DNA from 4 places in the Bradyrhizobium sp. USDA 10063 genome. Region 1 is predicted to be linked to each of the others. Evidence: predicted binding sites of a transcription regulator. Region 1 holds the regulator's gene; each other region holds the start of a gene.
What was found. Region 1 encodes LexA, which represses DNA repair genes until DNA is damaged. Its sites were predicted from a motif close to TGTTCNNNNTGTGTTCNG; they were not measured.
Positions count from the first base shown of each region.

Region 2: a site for LexA is predicted at 2,242-2,259, ahead of ACVJGD_RS36910 (PA0069 family radical SAM protein). Genes of this name have one in related genera too.
Region 3: a site for LexA is predicted at 2,103-2,120, ahead of ACVJGD_RS29190 (YifB family Mg chelatase-like AAA ATPase). Genes of this name have one in related genera too.
Region 4: a site for LexA is predicted at 2,414-2,431, ahead of ACVJGD_RS30790 (helicase-related protein). Genes of this name have one in related genera too.

Region 1 covers NZ_JBSSGP010000002.1:1,317,576-1,321,784, reverse strand. The annotation lists gene ACVJGD_RS08180 (ComEC/Rec2 family competence protein) at 1-276, shown strand, start outside; gene ACVJGD_RS08175 (hypothetical protein) at 285-506, opposite strand; gene ACVJGD_RS08170 (hypothetical protein) at 660-1,085, opposite strand; gene lexA (transcriptional repressor LexA) at 1,378-2,079, opposite strand; gene ACVJGD_RS08160 (molybdopterin molybdotransferase MoeA) at 2,281-3,492, opposite strand; gene ACVJGD_RS08155 (HAD-IA family hydrolase) at 3,502-4,131, opposite strand.
Region 2 covers NZ_JBSSGP010000002.1:7,402,047-7,406,255, reverse strand. The annotation lists gene ACVJGD_RS36915 (IS1182 family transposase) at 1-795, shown strand, start outside; gene ACVJGD_RS36910 (PA0069 family radical SAM protein) at 1,057-2,220, opposite strand; gene ACVJGD_RS36905 (glycosyl transferase) at 2,384-2,965, shown strand; gene ACVJGD_RS36900 (bifunctional helix-turn-helix transcriptional regulator/GNAT family N-acetyltransferase) at 3,181-4,104, shown strand; gene ACVJGD_RS36895 (RSP_7527 family protein) at 4,110-4,209, shown strand, end outside.
Region 3 covers NZ_JBSSGP010000002.1:5,715,439-5,719,647, reverse strand. The annotation lists gene ACVJGD_RS29195 (hypothetical protein) at 1-385, opposite strand, end outside; gene ACVJGD_RS29190 (YifB family Mg chelatase-like AAA ATPase) at 516-2,054, opposite strand; gene ACVJGD_RS29185 (MBL fold metallo-hydrolase) at 2,168-3,139, opposite strand; gene gshB (glutathione synthase) at 3,294-4,209, opposite strand, start outside.
Region 4 covers NZ_JBSSGP010000002.1:6,062,189-6,066,397, forward strand. The annotation lists gene ACVJGD_RS30775 (Shedu immune nuclease family protein) at 1-457, opposite strand, end outside; gene rpmB (50S ribosomal protein L28) at 605-910, opposite strand; gene ACVJGD_RS30785 (DUF3108 domain-containing protein) at 1,299-2,120, shown strand; gene ACVJGD_RS30790 (helicase-related protein) at 2,532-4,209, shown strand, end outside.

The DNA.
Region 1 (4,209 bases):
GCGGTGCTGATCGTGACGGCAAGGCCCGTTCCGCAGGGCTGCACCGCGGCGGTCATCGATGCCGAGCGCCTGCGGCGGCAGGGCGGGCTGACGCTGCGGCGGAACCGGAACGGCTTCGTCATCGACGCGGTCAGGCCCGCCGGCCTCGACCGGCCGTGGTCCCCCGCGATGTCAGGCGAAGGCGAGCCCGAGACCACGATCCGAATCCAGGGAGCACCTGCGCCGCGCGCGATCGATGCGACCCCGTCCGAATCCGACCTGCAGCCAGAAGACTGAGCGCCCCGTCAATCTCCGCCGGCGCTGGCCGGCAACTCGAACGCGCCGAGTCGAAACTCGTCCGGGCTGCCTGAACGCGAAGGCATTTGAACGAGCGTAAAGGTCGCATCCGGATATCGCTCCCAGATGGCAAGATCTTCCGCTGCCACGGTGAGCCAGCCGAACCTGAACATGTACCGGCCCGGCTCGGCCACGCGTCCGGCTCTTTGCCATGTGATCTTGGTGACCACCGATCACGCCCCCTCGGCGAAATGAAGCACTCGTTCAACACAAAATCACACGCGCCCCCGGATGTGCCCTCCGGGGCCGCTCAAAACACTTTGCTTGTCGCTCGCGGCAACGTTCCGCCGGCCGAAACCGGCGGCGCACGCTGCGCGAGGCCGTCAGCCCATGAACAGCGGGTTCGGCGCCGGGCGCTGCTCGACCACCTTCTGCGCCGGCTCGACAACATGATGCGTCACGGGCAGTTGCAGCACGGTCGCCCGCTGCCCTTCGCAGAGCTGGGTCACCAATACATGGCTGCCATCGGGGAATTCGATAGCGTCGTGGTGACGATCCCGAATATGCGGATCGATCTGGTTGAACTTGCCGACGCGGAAGCCGGTCGTCTTGGTCCAAATCCAGCGATTGTCGTAACGGACGTTGTCAGCGAACGCGAGTTCGGTCCCGGGAAGCATGCAGACCGCGACCGTCGGATCGCTTTCCGAAGCGAAGCCGCGGGTCGAGGTGCCGCGGAAGGTGGTGGTGATGAGCGTCTCTCCAACCTGGGCGGGACGCGTCGCCACGGCATGCAGGCTATAGTCACACATCGGATTGCTCCTCATTCGAGATAGCCGACCCGGGCCTGGGAGAGGCGCAGGCCTCTATCAGAGTGGACGATAACTTATAAGCCTCTGCTTCGTTCTTGGCATTTGTACGGCCCACGCCTTGTGTCCGTTCACAAACACGATAGCGAGGCGCTGCCGTACGTTGCCTCGCACAGAATAGCCCCGGCGGCGAACTACCGGGACTCATATTCTAATCATTCTAAGTCGTTCTTGTCAGCGTCTCGCATGAACAAAGTACCCACCCAAGTACCAGACGGGCTGCTGTGCCGGACGCTCAATACTTGCGATAAAGCCCGATCAGCTTGCCCTGGATCCGCACCCGGTTCGGCGGCAGGATGCGGACTTCGTAGGCGGCATTGGCAGGCTCGAGTGCGATCGAGGCGCCGCGGCGACGGAAGCGCTTCAGCGTAGCTTCCTCCTCATCGATCAGCGCCACCACGATGTCGCCGGTGTTGGCGGTCTCGTTGCGCTGGATCAGCGCCATGTCGCCGTCGAGGATTCCGGCCTCCACCATGGAATCGCCACGCACCTCGAGCGCGTAGTGCTCGCCGGAGCCGAGCATGTCGGGCGGCACGCTGATCGTGTGGCTGCGGGTCTGCAGCGCCTCGATCGGCGTACCCGCCGCGATCCGGCCCATCACGGGGACCGCGACGGGACGGTTGCCATCGTCCTCGGCCACGGCCGTGCTGCTCGTGCGCTTGCCGAGCGTGCCTTCGATGACGCTCGGCGTGAACCCGCGGCGGCCGTTGCCGGCCGCCGAGAGCTCGGGCAGCTTGATCACCTCGATCGCGCGGGCGCGGTTCGGCAGGCGACGGATGAAGCCCCGTTCCTCCAGCGCCGTGATCAGGCGGTGGATGCCGGACTTCGAGCGCAGGTCGAGTGCGTCCTTCATCTCGTCGAAGGAAGGAGGCACACCGGCCTCTTTCAGCCGTTCGTTGATGAAACGCAGAAGTTCATACTGTTTGCGCGTAAGCATCGCGAGCATTCCCCCGGTTGGTAGCGTCGTTCGATCCGAGACTTGAGAAGAGCTGATCTCGGGAGCCACGCACTCCCATTCGTAGACAGCGAGTTTCGAAACAAATCATGAACGGACACTATATGTTCGATATGTGTTCCGCAACCACTTAATTTCAGGTGAACGCGATTGGAAATGCTCCCGTACGTGCTGGTCGCGGCTTCATTCAGGCAATCGGAGAATGTCGCAGGGGGCGCCTTTCGGCGCCGCCGGCGCGAATGGCGGACGGATCACAAGTGCCTGCGCCGCAGTGAGATTCCCGAGCAGCGAACTGTCCTGCCGGGTGACCGGCGTTGCGATCAGCGTGCCGTCGGCGCGCTCTTCGAGCAGCGCACGAAGATAGTCTTCGCGCTGATCGTTGGCGGCGAGATCGCGGCCGAGCAGGGCGCTTTTCCTGACGTGATGGATCGCCGAGCGGCCGAGCAGGGCCCGAATCAACGGCACCAGGAACAGGTAGGCGCAGACATAGGACGACACCGGATTGCCGGGCAGGCCGATCACCCGCATCGCGCCGAGCCGGCCATGCATCATCGGCTTGCCCGGCCGCATCGCGATCTTCCAGAACGCCATGGTGACACCCTCGGCCTCGAGCGACGGTTTCACGAGGTCATGGTCGCCGACCGAGGCGCCGCCGGTGGTGACGAGGATATCGGCGCCCGCGGCATGCGCGCGGCGGATGCCTTCGGTGGTGGCGGCAACCGTGTCCGCGGCGACCCCCAGATCGATCGTTTCGGCGCCTTCCGCGCGGGCCAGCGCCCGCAGCGCATAGCCGTTGGAATAGACGATCTGGCCCGGACCCGGCGAGCTGCCCGGCATCACCAGTTCGTCGCCGGTCGCGAGCACGGCGACCTTTGGCCGGCGCCGCACCGCGAGTTCCGGATAGTTCATCGACGCCGCCAGCGACAGCGCGCGGTCGGTCAGCCGGCTGCCGCGCTGAAGCAGCACGTCGCCTTCGCGGAAATCGATCCCGGCGGGCCGGATATGCCGCCCGGCGATGGCGGCCTCGGTGATGGTGATGTGATCGCCGTCGACCCTGGTGTCTTCCTGGATCACGACGGCATCGGCGCCAGCGGGAATGACGCCACCGGTGAAGATCCGCGCCGCTTCGCGCCGGCCAAGTTCCCGATCGAACGGCCGGCCCGCGGCGACTTCGCCGATCACCTTCAGCCGCGCGCTGAGATCGGCGGCATCGGCTGAGCGCACCGCATAGCCATCCATCGCTGACATCGCCAGTGGCGGCTGCGTGCGCCTCGCTGCGACGTCATGCGCGAGGGTGCGGTGACAGGCAGCATCGAGCGCGACCATCTCTTCCGTCAACGGTTCCACGCCGGCGAGAACAGCGGCTAGCGCATCGGCGACCGGCATCAGGGCCACGGGCAACTCCTAAATTCCGAGTGCGAGAAGCGCGTTCGTCACATCATCTGACGATGTGACGTGAATGGCGTTAAGGCCTGCCGCTCGTGCGCCGCGGATGTTCTCGGCGGAATCGTCGAAGAACACGATGCGCGAGGCCGGCACGCCGATCGCCTTCACCACGTAATCATAGGCTTCCGCATCGGGTTTCCGAAACCCGATCGTCGACGAGAAGAATATCTGGCGGAAGTGGCCGAGCACGTCCGAATAGGCTGTCGAGAAATGCTCGATATGGGGCGGATTGGTGTTCGAGAAAGCATAGAGCGGCAGGCGCACCTTGGCGCGCGCCAGGTGCTCGGCGATTCCTGGCATCTCGCCGGCGAAGATCGCGTTCCAGCCTTCCAGGAACTGGGCGTCGGAGATTTCGATGCCGAGCGACTGCCGCAGGCTTGCGAAGAAGGCGGCGTCATCGATCTTGCCGACCTCGTGATGCCTGTAACTCTCGTCCATGACAAAGCGGGCGGCGAGCTCGGCGGGCTCGCAGCCGGCATGGCCGGCCCAGATGGTCATCACCTTGCCGAAATCGATATCGAGCACGACGCGGCCGAGATCGAACAACAGGACGTCGGCGGAGCCGGGGGAGAGGGACGGTTGGGTCATGACGACGGTGGTGTACGAAAATCCTGCGACCACGGCAATGTCGTCAATGGCAACCGTCGGCAACGGTCACGCACACCG
Region 2 (4,209 bases), 6.1 Mb from region 1:
GCGCGGCTTGATGATCTGCTCACCGCGGCGCAGACGCGGGTGGCGCGCCTGCGCGCTGAAGCCGAGACGGATCCGGCGGCTGGCGATCGTCGCCAGCGGGCGGCGAAGGCGCGTGGCGCCCGCGAGCGCGAGGCGCGGATCGCGGCGGCGCAGCAGCGCATGAAGGAACTGGAGGTCGAGCGGGAGCGGCGCGAGAAGACCAACAAGAACCAGGTGGCCAAGCAGAAGGAGCCGCGCGCTTCGACCACCGATACCGACGCGCGGGTGATGAAGATGGCCGATGGTGGGTGGCGTCCGGCTTATAACATGCAGATCATCTCGGCGCCGGAACACCAGGTGATCGTTGCGGTCGACATCGATACCAGCGGCTCGGATCGCGGCCTGGCGCAACCGGGGATCGAGACGGTGCACGCTGAAGGCTACGACCCCTCCAACTATCTGGTCGACGGCGGCTTCACCAAGAACGACGACATCGAGTGGGCCCACGCCAAAGATATCAAACTGTGGTGCCCGGCGGGGCAAACCAGGCACGGCACCGACCCTTATGCGCCGAAGCAGGGTGACGGTGTTGGCGTCGCGGATTGGCGTGAACGCATGCAGAGCAAGGACGGTAAGGCATTCTACCGACTGCGCGCCGAGCACGAATGCATCAATGCCCATGCCCGCCGCATGGGACTGCGCCAGCTAACCCTGCGCGGCAAGATCAAGGCCCGCCTCCATCTGCTGTGGTTCGCCGTCGCTCACAACATGATGCGCTTCCTCGCCTTGCACGCCAAGGCGCAGGTCGCGGCATGAACAGAGGCGTCCACGCCAGCAGGTGCCCACAAAGCGCCGCAGCAGCCGCAGCACCGGCCCGGAGGTCAGATCGCGGTCATTCGGCGCCGGCTCAACCGAAAAGCTTTACGGTCTGTGCCTTCCAGCCCATCACATGTAAAATTCTCCGGACAAGGCGAATCATTCTCACCCTCTGAGGAGCCCGCCGAAGGCGGGCGTCTCGAAGGATGGGCCGCGAGGGGACTGCCCACCAAGTTCTATTTCATATTGCTCGCGCCGCTCTCAGAACAGGCTCAGTTGCTCGCCGCTTTGCTTCGGCTTGACGAAATGGTCGGTCGTCAGCTTCGAACGGCGCTTGTTCAGGCCGAGCTTCTCGCAAGCAATCTCGAAGCGGCGGCCGATCATCCAGGCCATCGGCCCGGTGCCCTTCATCCGCGTCCCCCACTGCGAGTCGTAGTCGCGCCCGCCGCGCATGTCGCGGATCAGGGTGAAGACGTGGCGATAGCGGTCCGGATAATTCGCCAGCAGCCATTCCCGGAACAGGTCGCGCACTTCCAGGGGCAGCCGCAGCAGCACGTAGCTCGCTTCCTTGGCGCCGGCATGCGCCGCCGCATCAAGGATGCGCTCGATCTCGGAATCGTTCAGCGCAGGGATTACGGGCGCGACCATCACGGTGGTCGGGATGCCGGCATCCGAAAGCCGCTTGATCGTTTCCAGCCGCTTCGGCGGCGTCGAGGCGCGCGGCTCCATGGTGCGCGCCAGCTTGGCATCGAGTGTCGTCACCGACAGCGCGACCTTGACCAGGTTCCGCCGCGCCATCCGCTGCAGGATATCGATGTCGCGCGCCACCAGCGCCGACTTGGTGACGATGCCGACCGGATGGCCGGCACGCTCCAGCACCTCGAGGATGCCGCGCATGATCTTGTGCTCGCGCTCGATCGGCTGGTACGGATCGGTGTTGGTGCCGATCGCGATCATGCGCGGTTCATAACCAGGCGCCGCAAGCTCCTTCTCGAGCAGAGCCGGCGCATCGGGTTTTGCCAATAGCTTCGATTCGAAATCCAGTCCCGGCGACAGGCCGAGATAGGCATGCGTCGGCCGCGCGAAGCAGTAGACGCAGCCATGCTCGCAGCCTCGGTACGGATTGATCGAGCGGTCGAACCCGATGTCGGGCGAATCGTTGCGCGCGATCACCTTGCGCGAGGTGTCGAGCGACACCGTGGTCTTGAACGGCGGCAGCTCTTCCAGGCTCTGCCAGCCATCGTCGAAGGCAACGCGGGCCTCCGCCTCATAACGGCCGCTGGCATTGGATTGCGCGCCGCGGCCGCGTCGCCGCTCGCGCTCGATCGCGACCGCGAGTTCGGGAAACGCGGAGGGCGCACCCGCCGGTGTGGAGGGCGCCGTCACCGGCGGGTGCTTGAGGGCATGAGAGGATGCTCGGCTCATGTTCCCAAGCTAGCATGCCGATAGAACAAATCAAGAACACATTCGCAAAATTCCACAATTGCGCTGCCGCAAAAAACTGCACCCCTCAGGCTGTTTTGATTGTGACAAGGTGATAACAGTTTTCGAGCTTTTCACCCATTTTGAGCCAACGAAGCCTCAGATAATGCTGAGCGTGATTATCCCGACCGAGGGCGACGAGCGGGCTGCAGTCGCCACCCTTGCGGCGCTGGTTCCGGGCGCTGCGGCCGGAATCATAAAAGAGGTGCTGCTGGTCGATCGCGCCAAGGATCGCGCCAAGACCGGCGCGATCGAACGCGTCGCCGATGTCGCCGGCTGCCGCTTCATGGCGTTCGACGGCACCCGCGCCGCAGCGCTGGCGGCCGGCGCCCGCCAGGCGCGCGCGCCCTGGCTGATGTTCCTGCATGCCGGCGCCGTGCTCGACAGCGGCTGGATCGAGGAGACCAGCCAGTTCATCCAGGGGGTGGCGATCAGCGGCCGGCCGCGGGCGGGCATCTTCCGCTACGCCCGTTCGCCCTATGGCGACACCCGCCTGCGCGACGGCTTCAGGTTCGTGGCCCGCATGCTGACCGGCCCGACCGCCGAGCAGGGTCTTTTGATCGCGCGCGATCATTACGAGCAGCTCGGCGGCTACCGCCCCGATGCCCGCCGCTCCGAGGCGCGGCTGTTGCGGCAGCTCGGCCGCTCCTCCCGCACGATGCTGCGCAGCCGGATCATGGTCGCATAGCCTTCTCCTTCACCTCCCCCCGCTTGCGAGGGAGGTCGGCGCGAAGCGCCGGGTGGGGGCTCTCTCCACCCAGGGAATCCCGATGCGGAGACACCCTCACCCCCCCTCTTCCGCAAGCGGGAGAGGGAGCACAGCGCCTTTGCCGATGTAGCTCACCTGGATACTTGCCAAAGTCAAATAATTATTTGACAATGGCAACTATTGAGGTGCGCACGATGTCAGAGCCGGATTCCGAAAACCAGGTCGCCGCGGTGCGGGCATTCAACCGCTTCTACACCCGCAAGCTCGGCTTCCTCGACCAACATCTATTGAAAAGCCCGTTCTCGCTCAGCGAGGCGCGGGTGCTCTATGAGCTGGCCCATCGCGAGGAAATATCGGCCAAGGAGATCGGGACCGAACTCGGGCTCGATCCCGGCTATCTCAGCCGCATCCTCCAGAAATTCGACGAGGACGGGCTCATCACGCGCGAGCCCCTCGCCTCCGACCGCCGGCAATACCAGCTCGGCCTCACCGCGAAGGGGCGGCAGACCTTTGCCAGGATCAACCGCGCCTCGCATGACGAGGTCGCGGCGATGCTGACGCGGCTTCCGCCGGACGATCGTGCCCGCCTGACGGCGGCGATGGGCACGATCGAGCGGCTGCTCGGCGAGGCCGCAGCCCCGCGCGCGGTGCTGCGCGATCCCCGCCCGGGCGACATGGGCTGGGTGGTGCAGAGCCATGGCGCGCTCTATGCCAGCGAATACGGCTTCGATTCGTCCTTCGAGGCGCTGGTCGCCGAGATCGCAGCAAAATTCCTGACTTCGTTCGACGCCTCGCGTGAACGCTGCTGGATCGCCGATCTCGACGGCATGCCAGTCGGCTCGGTGTTCCTGGTCAGGCACTCCGACGACATCGCCAAGCTCAGGCTGCTCCTGGTCGACCCGGCCGGCCGCGGACAGGGGCTCGGCAAGCGGCTGGTTGGCGAATGCATCACCTTCGCCAGGGCCTGCGGCTACCGCAAGATCACGCTCTGGACCCAGAGCATTCTGGTGGCCGCACGAAAAATCTATCAGGACGCAGGCTTCGTGCTGGTGAAAAGCCAGCCGCACCGCAGCTTCGGGCAGGACCTCGTCGGCGAGACCTGGGAGCGGGCGCTGTGAAGGCGATGCGTCGCGATCCAACGCGGCGCGTCACACCGGAGCTGCTTGCCTTCCATATCAAGCGCGCGCACGCGCTCCGCGAGGAAGCTTGTCGAAATATGATGC
Region 3 (4,209 bases), 4.4 Mb from region 1:
TCGAATGAACGAAGATCCGATAATCGGCCGGACCATCCTGCGACAGATAGATCACGGGATCGGTTGCGGCTGATTTGGCCGAGATCGCGACCAGTTGCGGCACGCCGTTGCTCTCGCAGGCGCCGGGCTCGGCGTCGTCGACATCATCGATGACCGCGAAATCGGCGGCCTCCGCGCTGTCGGAGATCTGGACCCGCACGGTGGCAGCGGCCGGGTCGTCCGTGAAGCTGACATGGAGCTGGGCGAGCCAGGGGATCGATGCGATCTGCACGGTGGCGCCACCCGCTTCGATGCAGGGGCGAGGCCCCGGCAGGAATTCACCGCGGGCAACGAGTGCGAACACAGCCAGCGGCACGACCGAGGCCAGAATCTTCAAACGCAACATGACACCACTCACGCGACCAAAGCCTGCAAACGCGCGGGCTTATGGTTGGCGGAGCGTAAAGAGAACTGGTTACTTTCGCGTTGACGCGTTTTCTTCACGCGAACCGGTATCCACGTCGCTCGAAAACGCTCTACGCCGCGCGCCTGATGTCGTCGGCGAGCGCGCGGTAGGACAGCGCTTCGGCGAGATGCAGCCGGCCGATCTTCTCCACGCCGTCGAGATCGGCGAGCGTACGCGCGACGCGCAACACGCGATGATAGCCGCGCGCGGTAAGCCGCATGGTTTCGGCCGCGTCGCGGAGCAGCTTCTGCCCCTGCGCGTCCGGCTGCGCGATGGTCTCGAGCAGCGATGCCGGCGCCTCGGCATTGGTGCGGACGTTGGGCATGCCTGCGGCGGCATAGCGCGCAAGCTGGATGTCGCGAGCCGCTGCGACCCGCGACGCCACTTCCGCTGATCCTTCGGAAGGCGGCGGCAGGATCAGGTCGGCGGCGGTCACTGCCGGCACTTCGATCCGCAGATCGATGCGGTCCATCAGCGGACCGGAGATGCGCATCTGGTAATCGGCGGTGCAGCGGTCGATGGGTCCGCGCTTGCAGGCATAGCCGGGCTCGTAGGCATGGCCGCAACGGCACGGGTTCATTGCCGCGACCAGCATGAAGCGCGCCGGATAGGTGACGCGGTGGTTGGCGCGCGAAATGGAAACCTCGCCTGTCTCCAGCGGCTGGCGCAGCGAATCCAAGACGCGCGGATCGAATTCCGGTAATTCGTCGAGGAAGAGCACGCCCTGATGCGCCAGCGAAATCTCGCCGGGCCTCGCGCGCATGCCGCCGCCGGTGAGCGCGGCCATGCTGGCGGAATGATGCGGGCTGCGGAACGGCCGCCGCGCGGTCAAGGCGCCGTCGCGGATTTCGCCTGCCACCGACGCAATCATCGACACTTCCAAAAGTTCAGACGGCGACAGTGGCGGCAGGATCGAGGGCAGCCGCGCCGCCAGCATCGACTTGCCGGCGCCGGGCGAGCCCATCATCAACAAATGATGCCCACCGGCCGCCGCGATCTCCAGCGCCCGTTTGGCGCTCTCCTGGCCCTTGATGTCGCGGAGGTCGAGCAGCGTCTCCTTCTGCTCGTGCACTTTCGGCTGCGGGCGCGACAGCACCTGCGTGCCCTTGAAATGATTGGCGATCTGGATCAGCGACTGTGCTGCGATGATCTGGATGTCCGGGCTCGCCCATGCCGCTTCCGAGCCGCAGGCCGCGGGGCAGATCAGCCCCTCGTCGCGCGAATTGGCGCCGATCGCCGCCGGCAATACGCCCGCAACCGGTGCAATCGAGCCATCCAGCCCGAGTTCGCCGAGCACGGTAAAGCCGTTGAGCGCATCGGAAGGAATCGCCCCGATCGCCGCCATCAGCCCGAGCGCGATCGGCAGGTCGTAGTGGCTGCCTTCCTTGGGCAGGTCAGCCGGCGCCAGGTTGACGATGATCCGGCGTGCCGGCAAAGCGAGGCCGGAGGCAATCAGCGCTGAGCGAACCCGCTCGCGCGCCTCGGACACCGCCTTGTCCGGCAGGCCCACGATCGCAAAGGCCGGCAGTCCCGGTGCGACCTGCACCTGCACGTCGACCGCGCGAGCCTCTATCCCCTCGAAAGCGACGGTGGAAACGCGTTGAACCATGCTGCCCCCTTGCCGGAACCGAGGGTAGCTGAAGGCAACGGCAAGCGCAAGAACATTACAGGAACAAGGGCTCCGGGGACCTGCCGCTCAGCCGTCCCGGAGCCCACGCAAGCTTACAGCGTCATCTGCATCGGCTCGGGATAATATTTGAAGCCGTCGCCGACCTTGGCGACGTGGCCGTAGCCGGGCCAGGCGAAGTGGTAGGACATCACGGGGATCTTGTTGGCCGCCAGCATCTCCAGCAGCTTCACCCGCGAGGCTGCCGCCTGCTTCGGGTCGGTATCGTAGGAGAATTCCATCCGCGGCCGCTCGAGCAGCAGCACGGAGTGGTGCGAGAGATCGCCGAGGAAGGCGAAGGATTTGCCGGCCGAGCTCACCATGAAGATGTGGTGGCCGACGGTGTGGCCGGGCGCCGCGATCGCCTGTACGCCGGGCAGGAATTCCTGGCCGTCCTTGAAGAACACCAGCCGATCCTTGACCGGCAGCAGATTCTTGCGCGCGTGAATGACGAAGTCCTTCAGCGGGCTGCCCATCTTGCCTTCGTCGGTCCAGTAATCGAAGTCGCTCTGGGCGATATAGACCTGCGCGTTCGGGAACAGCGGCTTGTCAGTGGCGCCGACGATGCCGCCGATATGGTCGATATGCGCATGCGAGCAGACAACGGCGTCGATGTCCTCGGGCTTGATGCCGGCTTCCGCCATGCTCTTCTGCTGGCGGCCGGTGGTCGGGCCGAACGCTTTCGAAGTGCCCATGCCGGTGTCGAACAGGATCAGCTTGTCGCCGGTGTTCACGATCGGCGAATTCTGCTCCAGCACGACATTGTCGGGTGACAGGAAGTTGTCCGACAGCATCTTTTTCACTTCTTCCTTCGGCACGCCAGTGAAGGTGCCGGAAGGATCGCCGAGCGGCAGCGGGCCGTCGGAGACGACGGTGACTTCGGCATCGCCGAGAATGAAGCGGTGCCAATAAGGCGTTTGCGTGCCGAGCTTCGGCGCGCGTGCCAGCGCGCTGCCGCCCAGCAGCGTGCTTGCTCCAAGGCCGGCGCCGAGCGCGAGCAGGGACCTTCGCGAGACGTTGATTGTCATGCTTTTCCTCCAACGGTTTTTTCGATTTGTATTTTGGTAAGTCGTCGCGCGCCGCGCAGGTCTTGCCCCGCGACCTGAGGGCGAGCACAGCCATGCTGCGCCCGCAGTCGCAAGCTGACAAGAGGTCTCAGAGCGGAAGGAAGGCAGACGCGCTCTAAGATTTTGCGCGCTTCGCCTCGATGACGTCCCAGATTCTGGCCGCCACGTCCGGACCACCGAGCCGCTGAATCGCGCGGATGCCGGTCGGCGAGGTGACGTTGATCTCGGTGAGGTAGCCGTCGATCACGTCGATGCCGACGAACAACAGGCCGTGCTCGCGCAAGGCCGGACCGAGCGTTGTGCAGATCTCGCGCTCGCGGTCGGAAAGCTCGGTCGACTGCGCCGCGCCGCCGCGCACCATGTTCGAGCGCAGGTCGTCCGCCGCCGGCACGCGGTTGACGGCGCCGGCGAATTCGCCGTCGACCAGGATGATGCGCTTGTCGCCATGTTTGACCTCGGGAAGGAAGCGCTGGATCACCCAGGGCTCCTTGAAGGTCACCGAAAACATGTCGAACAGCGAGCCGAAATTCATGTCCTGGGGCATCACGCGGAACACCGCGGCGCCGCCATGGCCGTGCAACGGTTTCATGACGACGGCGCCGTGCTCGTCACGGAACGCGTTGATCTCGTCGAGGTCGCGCGAGATCAACGTCGGCGGCATGAGCTGCGGAAAGTTCATCACGAACAGCTTTTCCGGCGCATTGCGGACGCTGGCGGGATCGTTGACGACCAGGGTCTTCGGGTGGATGCGTTCGAGAAAATGCGTCGAGGTGATATAGGCGAGATCGAACGGCGGATCCTGCCGCAGCAGGATCACGTCGAAATTGGTCAGCGGCTCGCGCTTGGGCTCGCCAAGGATGAAGTGATCGCCGACCTCGTCGCGCACGGTGAGGATTTGCACCGGTGCCACCAGCTCATCGCCGCGCAGCGAGAGCTTGTCCGGCGTGTAATAGGAAACGCCGTGGCCACGCTTCTGCGCTTCGAGCAGCAGCGCGAAGGTCGAATCGCCGCGAATGTTGATGCGCTCAATG
Region 4 (4,209 bases), 4.7 Mb from region 1:
CTACTGCGTAGACATCATGGTGAAGCTCGGGGCTTGCGGCAAGCTGGCGGATTATTTCGGGTCCCTTTGTGCTGCTCAGAAGCGCACCGAGAGCGCCAACATGGATATTGTCGAGCGAAACTCTTGTCTTTTGAGCATCGCTAAGGTCGAGTGCTGAGAGAATGGAAAGAAATTCCCGCATTTGAGCTAGCTGAAATTGGTTTACGTGAACATGTTCCTTCTCCCGCCAGCCGTACCGAGCATGAAACTGCAACTTTGTAATCTTGAAAGTGCCGAAGTCACGGTGGTCATCTACATAAAAGGCTGAGATTGCGATCTTGGATCGTGCGGTGACGTCAATCTCCCCAAGGATCTCCTCGCTTTCACCAGCGATCGTCGCGTAAGCTCCGTTTTTTCCAGGATGAACGTAGAGGTGATTGCTCTTGTATCTCGCTAAGTATTCAGCGTCCTCTGACATGGTGAACTCGCAGAGATTAGTGATTGCCTAGCATTCTATTCTGAAATTTCGTGAGTCGTCGCTTCGGACCCTGCGTTAAAACAAAACGGCCGGGTCTTTCGACCCGGCCGCTCAAACTCTCAAACCGCTACTCTGATACAGCGAGCCTCAGCTCGCCTGCTTCTCCGCGGCCGCCGTCCGCTTCTTCTCGATCTGGCGCTTCAAATCCAGCGCGCGGGGCGAGAGGTGCGCGGCATTCGCCTTCAGCAGGAACGCGTCGAGGCCGCCATTGTGGTCGACGCTCTTCACCGCGTTCGAGGAGACGCGCAGGCGGATGTTGCGGCCGAGCGCTTCCGACTGGAAGGTGATGTTGCAGAGGTTCGGCAGGAAACGCCGCTTGGTCTTGATGTTGGAGTGGCTGACCTTGTGGCCCACTTGCGGGCCTTTGGCCGTCAGTTCACAGCGCCGGGACATTGTTCAAATCCTCTTCCATCCCCGCTAAACCAACAGCGCGCGCCGCGCGCGGCGGGGGTTCAATTTCACGTCCATTTTCCAGGAACCGCGGACGTATAGGGGGTGAGGCGCAAAGCGTCAAGGTTTTTGGCCTCGTTCCGAGGCCCTGAAACCCTCAATTCGACGCGGCTTTTTCACGACAACCGGTAAAACCCTACTGAGCCCAAAACCAGCGCGTTCACAAGGCCGTTCAGCGGTTTAACCTTCCATATAAAGGGCGTATTCAGCCCCGTAAGGTGGTTCCGTATTCGCCCGCGTTGCTTGCCGGTCATTCCTTCCTAAATGATCTTTCGGCGCCGACGACAGGATCGTTAAGTTTGTGAGCATTTTCAGCAGTTTTCTGCCCTCGATGAGGGAATCCTGGCTGCTCGGCGCCGGCGCGCTGTTTCTGCTGTTGCCGGAGGGCGCGCTCGCGCAGGGCCGGCTGGAGGCGCAGTACGAGGCCTCGCTGGCCGGTATCGCCGTCGGCAAGGGAAGCTGGACCATCGAGATCGGCGAGGACACCTTTTCCGCGATCGCGCAGGGCGGCACCGCCGGGCTGGTGAAGGCCTTTGCCGGCGCCGGCGGGGTGGGCGGGTCCCAGGGCCGCGTGGTCAATGGCGCGCTGGTGGCATCGGGCTATACCGTCAACTACAACAGCTACAAGAAATCCGAGGTCATCCGGATGGCGCTCGGCGGCGGCAACATCAGGGAAACCGTGATCGAGCCGGAGCCGCCGGTCGATCCCAACCGCATCCCGGTCACCGAGGCGCACAAGAAGAACGTGTTCGATCCGATGACCGGCTCGCTGTTGCGGGTGCCCGGCAATGGCGAACTGATGAGCCCGGATAGCTGCCGCACCAGCGCGGGCATTTTCGACGGCCGGCTGCGCTACGATCTGAAGCTCGATTTCAAGCGCGTGGAGATGGTCAAGGCGGAGAAGGGCTATCAGGGCCCGGCGCTGGTCTGCGCGATCTATTTCACGCCGATCGCGGGCTATATCCCGGACCGGCCCGTGATCAAATATCTCTCCGAGGCGCGCAACATGGAGATCGCCTTCGTGCCGATCGCGGGCACGCGCATCCTGATCCCGTTCCGCGTCAAGATCCCGACGCCGTTCGGACTCGCCATGCTGGAGGCGACGTCGTTCGTGACGTCGGCCACGCCGCCGCGGGTGGCGAAGACGCAGTGAGGCTAGGCACCGTCATTCCGGGGCATCGCGAAGCGATGAGCCCGGAATCCATGTCTCCTCCGGCGCATGCGGCCCGATGGATTCCGGGCTCGTCCTGCGGACGCCCCGGAATGACAGAGAGGGCACGAATCCTGTTGACTCTTGGCCGCTTCTGATTCGACTCCGGCTTTAACGATTTCGCCGTCATCGTGATCGCTGCTAAACCCGATTTGGTGCTGGAACTGAAATGCCGACACGAGATGTTGCGGTGAACGGAGGAGAACACAGGTGGAGTCAGCGATTCGGCCGCGATTCGTTCTAGACTCGTTCCGAAGCTTAAGCCGCGGCATCCGCCGTGTCGCAATGTGAGACGATTTTCCTAGCCGCGCTCTCTGTCATCTCCAAGAAACGCATCAAAAAGCACCTGGAATCATGGCTCTTTCCTCTCCTCCCTTCGCCCATGAGCGCGCGCCTGGCGCCGGCGTCACCGCCGTGCTCGGGCCGACCAATACCGGCAAGACGCATCTGGCCATCGAGCGGATGCTCGGGCATTCGTCCGGGCTGATCGGCCTGCCGCTGCGGCTCCTGGCGCGCGAGGTCTACAACAAGATCGCCGATCGCGCGGGAAGCGAGAGCGTCGCGCTGATCACCGGCGAGGAGAAGATCAAGCCGAAGTCGCCGCGCTTCTGGGTCTCGACTGTGGAGGCGATGCCGCGCGATCTCGACGTCTCGTTCCTTGCGGTCGACGAGATCCAGATCGCGGCCGATCTCGAGCGCGGGCATGTCTTCACCGACCGCATCCTCAATCGGCGCGGCCGCGACGAGACGCTGCTGCTCGGGGCTGCGACGATGCGCCCCATCGTCGAGCGGCTGCTGCCCGGCGCCTCGATCGTGACGCGGCCGCGGCTCTCGACGCTCGAATTCGCCGGCGACCGCAAGATCACGCGGCAGCCGCGGCGCACCGCGATCGTCGCGTTCTCGGCCGACGAGGTCTATGCGATCGCCGAATTGATCCGCCGCCAGCATGGCGGCGCCGCGGTCGTGCTCGGCTCGCTCTCGCCGCGCACACGCAATGCGCAGGTCGCGATGTTCCAGAACGGCGATGTCGATTATCTCGTCGCCACCGACGCCGTCGGCATGGGGCTGAACCTCGACGTCGATCACGTCGCCTTTGCCTCCGACCGCAAATACGACGGCTATCAGTTCCGCCGCCTGACGCCGGCCGAGTTTGCGCAGATCGCCGGGCGTGCCGGGCGCGCGACGCGCAATGGCACCTTCGGCACCACCGGCCGCTGCGCGCCGTTCGAGCCGGAACTGGTGAACGCGCTGCAGAACCACACCTTCGACAGCGTGAAAATGCTGCAGTGGCGCAATTCGAAGCTGGATTTCTCCTCGCTCGGCAGCCTGCAGGTTTCACTCGCGCTGCCGCCGTCGCATGAGGTGCTGACGCGGGCGCCGATCGCCGAGGACATGCGCGTGCTCGACCATGCGGCGCGCGACGCCGAGGTGCGCGATCGGGCGCATGGCGCTGCCGCGGTCGAGCGGCTATGGGACACCTGCCAGATACCCGATTACCGAAAGCTGTCGCCGGCCGCGCATGCCGAGCTTGTGACCACGGTTTACGGCTTCCTGATGCAAAAGGGGCGCATTCCCGATGCATGGTTTGCCGCCCAGGTCGATCAGGCCGACCGCGTCGACGGCGATATCGACACGCTGTCGGGCCGGATCGCTCAGGTGCGCACCTGGACCTTTGTGGCGAACCGGCCGGACTGGCTGTCCGATCCCGAACATTGGCAGGGGATCACGCGCGAGCTCGAAAATAAATTATCCGATGCGCTGCATGAACGGCTCACGGAGCGTTTCGTTGATCGTCGTACCAGTGTATTGATGCGCCGCCTGCGGGAGAACTCTGTTTTGAATACTGAAATCGGCAAGACCGGCGAAGTCATCGTCGAGGGGCACGTGATCGGCCGGCTCGACGGATTCACCTTTGCGCCCGACGCGGCGGAAGCGGGCTCAGATGCCAAGGCTCTGCAGGCCGCGGCGCAACAGGTGCTGGCGCGCGAGATCGACACGCGGGCGGAGAAACTCTCGGCGGCGCCGGACGACA